Regions from separate parts of the Variovorax sp. BGA-UO-ETr-C22 genome, predicted to be linked through region 1. Evidence: predicted binding sites of a transcription regulator. Region 1 holds the regulator's gene; the other holds the start of a gene.
The links. The regulator sigma-54, encoded in region 1, starts transcription at its own class of promoters, with help from an activator protein. The targets are predictions, from matches to a motif close to TGGCANGNAANCTGCTTT.
Positions count from the first base shown of each region.

Region 2: AC57B8_RS22080 (pilin) is a predicted target of sigma-54. The motif match lies at 2,344-2,361, and genes of this name have one in related genera.

Region 1 covers NZ_JCAQPA010000009.1:567,508-573,182, reverse strand. Annotated here, with positions in the region: gene AC57B8_RS12195 (phospholipase D family protein) at 1-1,617, opposite strand; gene rpoN (RNA polymerase factor sigma-54) at 1,628-3,217, opposite strand; gene lptB (LPS export ABC transporter ATP-binding protein) at 3,235-4,029, opposite strand; gene lptA (lipopolysaccharide transport periplasmic protein LptA) at 4,026-4,745, opposite strand; gene AC57B8_RS12175 (thiol:disulfide interchange protein DsbA/DsbL) at 4,868-5,512, opposite strand; gene AC57B8_RS12170 (SPOR domain-containing protein) at 5,669-5,675, opposite strand, start outside.
Region 2 covers NZ_JCAQPA010000011.1:468,474-474,148, forward strand. Annotated here, with positions in the region: gene AC57B8_RS22070 (CHASE2 domain-containing protein) at 1-1,383, shown strand, start outside; gene AC57B8_RS22075 (3',5'-cyclic-nucleotide phosphodiesterase) at 1,413-2,216, shown strand; gene AC57B8_RS22080 (pilin) at 2,418-2,924, shown strand; gene AC57B8_RS22085 (O-antigen ligase family protein) at 2,969-4,690, shown strand; gene AC57B8_RS22090 (GspH/FimT family pseudopilin) at 5,512-5,675, shown strand, end outside.

The DNA.
Region 1 (5,675 bases):
CTAGAGCAGGCTCTCGGGCGTGAGCGGCGACAGCAGTTCGAGCATGGTGCGGTCCCAGAAGCCCGAGTCGGGCTCTTCGTGCAGCACGGTGGTCTTGCCGCCTTCCTCGCTGACCCATTCGATGCGCCGCGAGCCGACTGCGCCCGCATCGGCGCCTTCGGCAAAACGCAGCCGGTAGGCGCCCTGCTGCTTGAGCACGTCGAGCAGCTTCAGGGTCTGCTGCGCCATCTCGGGGCTGCGGATGAACAGGCCGATCTCGGTGTTGTGAATCTCGGAGCGCGGATCGAAATTCATCGAGCCGACGAACAGGATGCGCTGGTCGATCACCGCCGACTTGGCGTGCAGCCGCCCGACGGACGTGCCGAACAGGCCGAGGCGCACGCTGCGCCGCGTGCGCGCGGAACTCAGCTCGTGCAGCTCGGCGCCCAGCGCCAGCATGTCGGCGCGGTAGCGGCGGTAGGCAGTGTGCACCAGTGGCTCGTCGGTGGCGGCGAGCGAGTTGGTGACCACGCTGATCTTCACGTTGCGCCCGCGGATCTCGCGCATCACCTCCAGCCCCGACGCGCCCGGGATCAGGTAGGGCGAGACCAGCGTCACCTCGCTGCGCGCGCGGCGCATCTGCTCGACCACGTTGTAGCGCACGCTGTCCACGTCGAGCAGCGGCACGCCGCCATACGACGCGGTCTTGCCGATCACGCGGTCGGGTGAATCGGCATAAGCCTCGGCGGTGGTCCAGATCAGGCCGAGCTTGCCGGCGTCGAGGTCGTCGGCCACCGGGCTGTAGCCGAGCAGGTCGTTGGGCGCGGGCCTGGGCGGCGGCGGCGTGGTGTCGGGGCCGGTGGCGGCGTCGAAGCGGCGCTGCAGTTCCTCGCGCGGCAGGTCGGTGTGCACGACCGCGCCGATCGGGCGCACGTGCGGGCTGTTCCAGTACTGGTCGAACAGCACGCCCAGGCGCGGGATCAGCGCACCCGTGACGAAGGTGTCGAGGTCGATGAAGTTCGGGCCGGTGGTGCGGCGGAAGTACTGGTTGCCGATGTTGCGCCCGCCCGCCACGGCCATCGCGCCGTCGGCGATGAAGAGCTTGTTGTGCATGCGGCGGTTGACGCGGCTGAAGTCGAACAGCGACGCGGTGAAGCGCTTGAGCAGGCTGCCGCGCCCGGCCGGGAACGGGTTGAACAGGCGCAGCTCCACGTTCGGCGTGGCGGCCAGGCCAAGCAGCAGCTCGTCTTCGCCGGACGTGTACAGGTCGTCCATCAACAGGCGCACGCGCACGCCGCGCTGGGCCGCATCGCGCAGGGTGCGCAGCAGGTAGCGGCCGGTCTCGTCGTTCTCGATCTGGTAGTACTGCACGTCGAGCGTGCGCTGCGCGCGGCGCGCCAGCTGCAGCCGCGTGTCGAAGGCGAAATCGCCGCCGGGCATCAGGCGAAAGCCGCTGAGGTCGGGGTCGGGCTGCGAGGCCAGCGCGATCTTGCCGAGCGCGGTGTCGGCCGAGACGGCGATGGCCTTGGTGGGCGGGCGCGGTGCCTCGTCGGGCAGCGTGGCGCAGCCGGCGAACAGCAGCGCCGCAGCCACAACAAGAACCCAATGCCCCCAGCGCGACAGCAGGCGACGGGTCATCGTGGGCTTTCTACAGAGCCTTGCGCAGGTTGGCCGGTGCGATGCGCAGCGCTTCGCGGTACTTGGCGACGGTGCGGCGCGCGCACTCGATGCCCTGCTCTTTCAGCATCTCGGAGATCTGGCTGTCGGACAGCGGCTTCTTGATGCTCTCGGAACTCACGAACTGCTTGATCAGCGCGCGCACCGCGGTGCTCGACGCATTGCCACCGGTCTCGGTGCCCAGCGCCGAACCGAAGAAGTACTTCAGCTCGACCGTGCCGAAGGGCGTGGCCATGTACTTGGCGGTGGTCACGCGCGAGATGGTCGACTCGTGCAGGCCCAGCTCGTCGGCGATCTCGCGCAGCACCAGCGGGCGCATGGCCAGCTCGCCGTGCACGAAGTAGCTCTTCTGGCGCTCGACGATGGCGTTGCTCACGCGCAGGATGGTGTCGAAGCGCTGCTGGATGTTCTTGATGAACCAGCGCGCCTCCTGCAGCCGCTGCGACAGCGCCTGGCTGCCCTCGCCCTTGTGCGACTTGAGCGCACCGGCGTAGATGTCGTGCACGCGCAGGCGCGGCATGACCTCGGGGTTGAGCATGACGCGGAACTTCACGTTGGTGCCGCGCCCGGTCTTGGTGACGATCACGTCGGGAATGACGATGTTGCGTTCGACGTCGACAAAGCGGCGCCCCGGCTTGGGCTCGAGCCGCGCAATGACCTGCAGCGCCGAGCGCACCAGGTCTTCGTTGGTGCGCGTGAGCGTGGCCAGGCGCTTGAAGTCGCGCCGCGCGAGCAGCTCCATGGGCTGCTTGCAGATCGCGATGGCGGTCTTGCGGATGAGCGCTTCGGCCTCGGTCTCGTCTTCGCTGGCGAGCGCCTTCAGCTGGATGCTCAGGCATTCGCCGAGGTCGCGCGCGCCGACGCCCACCGGCTCCAGGCTCTGCAGCAGGCCCAGCGCCACCTGGAAGTGGTGCACGAGGTCGTCGAACTGGTCGTTGTCGTCGCCCGCCAGGCCCGAGGCCAATGCGGGCAGCGAGTCTTCGAGGTAGCCGTCGTCGTTGAGCGACTCGATCAGGAAGCGCAGCGCGGCGCAGTCGTTTTCGTTCAGCCGCAGGCTCAACGCCTGGCGGTGCAGGAACGACTGCAGCGACTCCTGGCTGCGCGCGAGTTCGGTGGCGTCGGCACGCTCGTCGTCGCCCAGGTTGTTCTGGCGCGCGGGCGCGTCGCTGCCCCACTCGCTGTCGTCGGGCGCCATGTCGACGGTGCCGTCGCCTTCCCAGTCGGGCTCGCGCTCGGCGATCTCGGCGGCGGGGCCGTCGGTGTCGGGGGTCGAGGTGGTGGTGTCGCTGGAGGTGGAGGACGTGCTGGCGGCGGACGGCGTGAACTCGGCCTCGCCCTCGCCCGCGTCGTCGCGCGGCACCGGCGCGTCGGCCGTGTCCAGCCCGAATTCCTCGCGCGCCGCTTCTTCCGCGGTGCGCTCGAGGAACGGGTTCTCGTCCAGCATCTGCTCCACCTCCTGGCTCAGTTCGAGCGTGGAGAGCTGCAGAAGCCGGATCGACTGCTGCAGCTGAGGCGTCAAGGCCAGATGCTGCGAGACGCGAAGGGACAGCCCTTGCTTCATAGGAACCGCCCCCGCCCTTACATGCGGAAGTGCTCGCCCAGGTACACCCTGCGTACCTCGGCGTTGTCGACGATCTCCGAGGGTGTGCCTTGTGCCAGCACGTGCCCGTCGCTGATGATGAACGCGTGATCGCAGATGCCCAGCGTCTCACGCACGTTGTGGTCGGTGATGAGCACGCCGATGCCGCGCTCTTTCAGGAAACTGATGATCCGCTGGATCTCGATCACGGCGATCGGGTCGATGCCGGCGAAGGGCTCGTCCAGCAGGATGAAGCGCGGCTGGGTGGCCAGTGCGCGCGCGATCTCGACGCGGCGGCGCTCGCCGCCCGACAGCGCGAGCGCGGGCGAATCGCGCAGGTGGTCCACGCGCAGGTCGGCCAGCAGGTCGGCCAGGCGCTCTTCGGTGTGCTGCTTGGTCAGCGGCATCATGCGGCCGTTGGCGTCGGGCTCGCGCTGCAGCTCGAGCACGGCGCGCACGTTTTCCTCGACGGTGAGCTTGCGGAAGATCGAGGCTTCCTGCGGCAGGTAGCTCAGGCCCATGCGCGCGCGGCGGTGAATGGGCATGTGGGCGATGGGCTCGCCGTCGATGGTGATCTCGCCAGCGTCGGCGCGCACCAGCCCGACGATCATGTAGAACGAGGTGGTCTTGCCCGCGCCGTTGGGGCCGAGCAGTCCGACGACCTCGCCCTTTTGCACGTCGAGCGAGACGTCTTTCACGACCGTGCGGCTGCCGTAGCTCTTCTTGAGGCCGCGCGCCACGAGGCGGCTGCCCGGAATGCCGTCGGCGGTCTGGGTTCCTGCGGTTTCGATCACTTGCGCCCTTCCCCTTCGGTGCCGCCCAGCGTGGTGCTCGGGCGCAGCCCGGCGCCGGGCGCGGGAGTGGGTGCCGGGGCCGCGGGCTTCTTGCCGCCGGCTGCCGGTGCGGAACCGCCCGCCGCCGGGGCCGCGGCGGCCTTCGGCGTGAGGATGGCCTTGACGCGCCCGCCGCCGCCCGCCGAGACGCCGGCGTTCGGCGGCACGAGGGAGCCGTTGACGGTGTAGGTGTCGTTGCTCTGGTCGTAGACGATCAGCGCGCCGCTGCTCTCGTCGTTGGCCGTGGCGCCGATCAGCCGGCGCATGACGGCGCGGCGGATGAACTTGACGTTGTCGGCGCGGCTGTCGTACTCGATGACTTCCGACTCGCCCTCGATCCACTCGTCGCCGGCGTTGCGCTTCTGCTTGTAATAGGCCAGCTTGCCGGGCGCCGCCGTGACCACGCCGTACTGGTAGCCCTCGGCGTCCTGGCGCACGTCCAGCCGCGCGCCGCGGATGATGATCGTGCCCTTCGTGACCAGCACGTTGCCGGTGAACACGCTGGTCTGTTTCAGGTCGTCGTAGCGCATCGAGTCGGACTCGATGTTCATCGGCTTGGTGCGGTCGGCGGTTTCGGCCAGGGCGCCCGAGGCGGCGCCGGCCAGCAACAGCGCGCCGAAAGCCAGGCGGCCGAGGCGACGAAGGGTGGGGAATGTGGGGATGGAGGGCAATGTCATAAAGGCACGAAACTTGCTCTGAAACATTGTATGCGTGGGATGGCAATTGCCCACCGCCGCCAATGAAAAAGCCCGCCGAAGCGGGCCTTGCATTCGACCAAGAAAGCAGGTCGCCGGGTCGGTCAGCCCTTCTTGGCTTCGCCGATGAGGAAGGTCGCGACCTGCAGCACCTTGGACATGCTGCCGGCGGTTTCGCCGTCCACATACCAGCGGCCCGCCACGGCCAGGGCCGGCACGCCGGCGACCTTGTAGGCCTCGGTCTGCTGCGCCGCGCGGCGGGCCTTGCTGGCCACGCCGAAGGACGCAAAGGTTTCCTTGAACTTGGCGCCGTCGAGGCCGGCACGCTCGGCCCAGGCCTGGATGTTGGCGTCGCCGTTCAGGTTCTGGCGCTGCGCGTGGATCGCGGCGAAGACCTTCGGGTGGTACTCGTCGAGCTTGCCCATGGCTTCGAGCGTGAAGTACAGGCGCTGCTTGGCTTCGACGTCGTTGCCCACGAAGGGCACCGGGATGCGGCGGAAGGCCACTTCCTTCGGGGCTGCCTTGACCCAGGCTTCGAGCGAGGGCTCGAAGTCATTGCAATGCGGGCAGTTGTACGAGAAGAACTCGACCACCTCGACCTTGCCGGCGGGTGCATCGACGGGCACGCGCTTGTCGAGCACGAGGAAATCGGTGCCGGCCTTGGGGGCGCGCTGGGCGTGTGCCGGAACGGCAGCCAGCGAAAGCAGCCCGATCGAAGTGGCGGCCAGCGAAAAGTCACGACGTTTCATGGAAAAGGTTCTCCTGTGGGTACCGCAGTACAGAGCCGGCGCGCCGCCGGGAGTTCCCCGTGGACGGCGCGACCGAGGCGCTGGAATTGACAAACGAGTGCGGCAGATGCCGCGCGGGCGAGAGCTTAAAGGCTGTTCAAGAAAGGCGCTGACGGGTCAGCGC
Region 2 (5,675 bases), on a different contig from region 1:
GCCAGCCTGCAGGTGCCGTTTCGCGGCCCCGGCGGTCCGCGCGCGGGGTCGTTCCGCTACGTGGCCGCTGCCGACGTCCTCGAGGGCCGACTGGCGCCGGGCGAGTTGAAGGACAAGATCGTGCTGCTCGGCGCCACCGCGCCCGGCCTGCAGGACCTGCGAGCCACCCCGGTCGGCGCGGCGTTCCCGGGCGTCGAAGTGCACGCCAACATCGTCTCGGGCCTGCTCGACCGGCGCCTGCTGGCCGTGCCCGACTACGCGCCGGGCTACGAAGTGCTGACCGTGCTGACGGCGGGGCTGCTGCTCGCGTTCGGGCTGTCGCTGCTGTCCGCATCGCGCGCCGTGCTGTTCGGCGCCGGCGTGGTCGCCGCGCTGGTCGGCCTCAACACCTGGCTCTACGTCGGCCATAGCCTCGTGCTCCCGCTGGCGTCGGCGCTCGTCATGGTGGCGCTGGCCTTCGCGCTCAACATGAGCTGGGGCTACTTCGTCGAATCGCGCGCGCGGCGCGGGCTGGTGCGGCTCTTCGGCACCTACGTGCCGCCGCAGCTGGTCGACGAAATGCTCGTGCGCCCCGGCCGCTACAGCATGCGCGCCGAGAGCAAGGAAATGACCGTGATGTTCTGTGACATGCGGGACTTCACCCGGCTGTCCGAGCAGATGGCGCCGGCCGAGCTGCAGGCCTTCCTGAACACCGTCTTCAGCCGGCTCACCGAGGTGATCAGCGCGCACCGCGGCACCGTCGACAAATACATGGGCGACTGCGTCATGGCCTTCTGGGGCGCACCCATCGACACCCCCGGCCATGCCGCGCTCGCCGTGCAGGCGGCGATCGACATGGCGGCCGCCGTGCACGACATCAACCGCCAGCACCGCGCCAACGGCCGCCCCGAAATCAGCGCGGGCATCGGTTTGAACAGCGGCCTCATGAGCGTCGGCGACATGGGCTCGACCGCGCGCCGCAGCTATACCGTGGTCGGCGACGCGGTCAATCTCGCGTCCCGGCTGGAGGGCCTGAGCGGACACTACGGGGTCGAGATCGTGGCCAGCGGCACCACCCGCGAGGCGGCGCCCGGCTTCGTCTGGCAGGAACTCGACAGCGTGCGCGTCAAGGGCAAGGCCCAGGCCGTCGCCATCTACACCCCGCTTGCGCCGGAAGCCACAGCCGAGGCGCAGGACACACGGCAGCAACTCGACCGTTGGAGCCAGGTGCTCGCCGCCTACCGCCGCCAGGATTGGGCGCTGGGCCGGAACTTGCTGGCTCCCCTGCTCGCCGCGGATGCGAAAAAAGTCCTTTACCAGCTCTACGCCCAGCGTTTAGCCTCGATGGCGCTTCGCCCGCAAGACCCGGACTGGGACGGCGCCACCCGGTTCGACACCAAATGACGACAGACGCATACAAGGGGTCTTCCACAATGCAGGTTCGCGTGCTGGGTTGCTCGGGCGCCATCGCCAAGGACTGCCGCACCACCTCGTTCCTGGTCGATGCGGACCTGCTCGTGGACGCCGGCACGGGCGTCGGCGACCTCACCCTCGACGAGATGGCCGCCATCGACGACGTGGTGCTCACCCACTCGCACCTCGACCACATCGCCGCCCTGCCCCTGATGCTCGACGCCGTCGGCAGCCGCCGCGCCCGGCCCCTGCGCGTGCATGCATTGGCCGCCACCATCGACGCGCTGCGGGCGCATGTATTCAACAACGTCATCTGGCCGAATTTCGAGCGCATTCCCAGCCCCGAATCGCCGTTCGTGAGCTTTCACGAGATCACCGTCGGGCAGCGCCTCGAGCTGGGCCGCGACGCCCCCAAGCTGATCGAGGTGCTGCCGGCAGTCCACACCGTGCCGGCCTGCGGCTTCGCCATCCGCCGGGCCGAAGGCGGCGCTCACTGGGTCTTCAGCGGCGATACCGAGCGCAACCCGCCCTTCTGGGAGCGCATCAACGCGATCGACGTGGCGATGCTGGTCATCGAGACGGCCTTCAGCTCCCGCGAGGAGGCCTTGGCCGAACGCAGCCTGCACCTGTCGCCGGTGGCCCTGGCGCACGAGCTGGCGCAGATCGATCCGGGCAAGCAGTACCCGATCTACATCACCCACACCAAGCCGGCGGAGACCGAAGAAATCATGAGCCAGATCGAGATGCTGGCGGGGCGGGAGGTGGCGGGCTTGGCGCAGCGGGACATCCGCTGGCTCAAGGCGGATGGGGTGCTGACCTTCTGACAGGGCCTGGTCGGGCATGACAAATTTGTCGACACAATTGGCATCTGAGTGCGAGTTGTGTCACATCATGTAACCATCTTGTGACCAAAGGCGGCCCGATCGAGGGCTGCAGAGTGGGGAAACCGGGTGGCACGGATGCTGCGGAAGGTTCCTCGCTCCGGGCTGGTTCCCGGGCTCTACAAACCAACCTGGAGTTAATGAATGAACCGTCGTTCTATCGCACGCAATGTGCAAAAGGGTTTCACCCTGATCGAATTGATGATCGTTGTGGCGATCATTGGTATCTTGGCTGCTGTGGCGCTGCCGGCGTATCAGGACTACACCATCCGTGCGAAGGTTTCCGAGGCAATTCTGGCGGGCTCTGCGTGCCGCACGAGCATCACTGAGACCGTGCAAAGCGCGACCGGTGCTTCTTTGCCTGCTGCCAACAACTGGGGTTGCGAGCAAGGCAGTGCGTCGAGCGCCGCCACGAAATATGTCCAATCTGTCGCGACCACCAATACTGGCGTGATCATTATCACGACGACAGCTGCTGCCGATCTCAAGGGTGCCTTGAGCAAGCAAATTTCGATGACGCCCTCTACCAGTGCGACTGCAGTTGCTGCGCCCACGCCGGGGGGGACCATCAATCGCTGGATTTGCGGTCCGTACACAGCGGGAACTGCAATCGATCCCAAATACCTGCCGGGTTCGTGCCGCGGCGGATAATCTAGATAAAAAGAAAATGGCGTGCAATTTGCACGCCTTTTTTTATGGAAAAAATCTCCCGATACTCGATGCTATGGCTGGGGTGTTTTTTGCCCCTTGCATATCTTTTGCCGAATCATTATTTGCCATGGCTAACATTCCATCAGGAAATGATGGCGGGAGTTGCTTTTTTTCCGTTGTTGGCTGTTTCGTTGATCGACTCAGCGCGGACTAAACATCCACTGGCTCTGATTGCAGTGCTTGTTCTTGTTGCGGTCCCTTTGATTCAGTTTTTAGTTGGAAAGGTTTTTTATTTTTCCGATGCCTTTGTCGCGGCTCTATACCTGTTAGGGGGGGGGCTGGCTTTTTTCTTTGGAGAGCGATTTTTATCCAGATTCAATGCTTCCAAGGAAAATAAGGGGGTGACGCTTCTTTTTTTTGCTTTTTTAATATCTTCTGTTGTTTCTGTTTTCATTCAGTTGCATCAATGGCTGGGATTGGGGTGGCTTGGGGTGTTTGTCATTGACCTGCGCTCCGGTGGGCGGCCATATGCAAATATGGCTCAGCCAAATCAGCTGGCGACATTGCTTCTTCTCGGGCAGTTGAGTCTGATATATCTGTATGAAATCAGGAAGGCCAGTGCCACTTTTTTGTTGTTTATAAGCGCAATACTTTCATTTGGATTGGCGCTGACGCAATCTCGGAGTGCATTGATTGCAGGGGTTTTGATTTCATTTTCATGGCTACTTTGCCGAAAAAGAGTAAAGGCAAAGATATCAACCCAAGGTGTGCTGATTTCATTTTTGTTTTTCTCGTCGGCATTTTTATGGCTGACAGGGATTAATAAAATCTTACTCCTTGATGTAGGTCAATCTTCATTGGTTGATCGCTTTGGTTCGGATTTAAGGTTGGAGATATGGCATCAAATGATTGATGCAATAAGCCGAGCACCCTGGTTCGGCTACGGATGGAATCAGGTGCCAATTGCCCAGCAAGTTGTCGCAATGGATCATCGTGCACTGCATATATACCTTGAGTCGGCGCACAATATTTTTCTTGATTTGATGCTTTGGATGGGGATTCCAATCGCAGTGGGTATGGTTTTTCTTTTATTTATTGGGGCTAGGCGCGGAATCGGGTTGGCGAAAAGTTCGACGCAACTAACTTTGCTTCTGGCGGTGGCGACAATTTTTTTCCATGCTCTCTTCGAGTATCCGATAAATTACTTGTATTTCTTGTTGCCGGTAAGCTTGATCGCGGGTGCCGTTCTTGGTAAGGAAATGAAGTCGGCCAAACCGAAATTTACATGGCTCGTGGCTTCATTGCGGAGTTTTTTTTTCGGAGTTTCCCTTTTGATTGCTTGGGGTGCCTTTTTGCTGGTATCTGAGTACTTTCACTGGGAGCGCACTTGGAGTGAGCTGCAATATCAGGCTGCAGGCATAGGTGAGAAAAAAGAAATTTCCCTGCCCTCCACCCAGATGCTAACTGGCTTTTTGGAGGTGGCTGAAGTGGTAAAAATGGAGCCCATGAGCGGCATTCATCCAGAAGAAATTGAAAGGGTTCGAAAAGTTTCTGAGCGGTACGGGTGGGGGAATTTATTATTCAAGTACGCACTAATCTCGGGACTGAATGAGATGCCTGTAGAGTCCAAGAGAGCGCTTAAGTTGATGTGCGCGGTGAGCTCTATAAAATACTGTGCGCAAGCTAAATTTGATTGGCAAGGGTGGCGAAATATTTACCCCGTGCTTTCGAGTTTTGATGATTTGAATTCGAAGTTGGAGCGATAGGGGTTCGTTGATTACCTCGAGAGCGGTGATGTGGCTGCTTTTTATCTTCGAATAAGGACCTATTCATTCACATTCGAGATTTCATAGCTTTTCCTCTCATGGTTGAACGTATCGTTCCACGTCTCGTGCCCGACCGACCTCGGAAATCGAGTCAATGGCGACAGCATCATGCACATCCACTGCGTTGGCTGAGGGCATTCACGACCATCGACGAGCATTCTGGAGCCAGCTTTGGCTAGATACATCTGGACGACACGCTGAACTCTAGCGATCGAGTTCTCAAGACCCTCTTCTCACTTGGCTAGCGAAAGGCCCTGTCGCCTGCCTGATCACCGCGCGCGGTTTTGCCAACCCTGGAAGAGAAGCTCGATAAGCGCACGACGTCAGGTGCGTTTTCTTCCGAGGGGCTATCTTCAGTGAACCAATGGCGCGTCTTTGCGAGCTGCCTGCGCGAGACTCGCCCGGGACCTGCGTCTCAGCATCGCTACTCGTCTGAGGGTGTCCCCGAATCTTTGGGGCAAGCCTCCTCTTGATGCAAGTCAACACGCCGGTCCGATTTCGACGTCCGTAGCGCAGATCCGTCGCCAGACGGCCGCTACTGAGCGACATACGGCGTCGCTTGAACCTGAGCTTCCAATAGCATTTGGGTTCACAAAAAGACACGTTTCTAAAAAAATGCAACCTACCCTCGCATGTCAGGTGAGCCCGGACGCCTCGGGGAGCGCCGGCGTTGCTCCGCCGGCTGCCGAGTTGGCCCGCGTCGATGCGAGGCGACGAGCAACTATCGGCAATGGATCCAGCGCAAAAGCTAGCTCGAACTCATGTTTGTAACGCGCCGTCTCAACGCTCAATGGATGCGGAGCCCTTATAGTCAGCAGGGCCTGACAGCTATCGAATTGCTCGTCACACTTGCCATCCTGGCGATGTTGGTCGGCATCGCCGCCCCTTCGATGTCGCGCTTCATCGCCCAGTGGCGTGCTTCCAA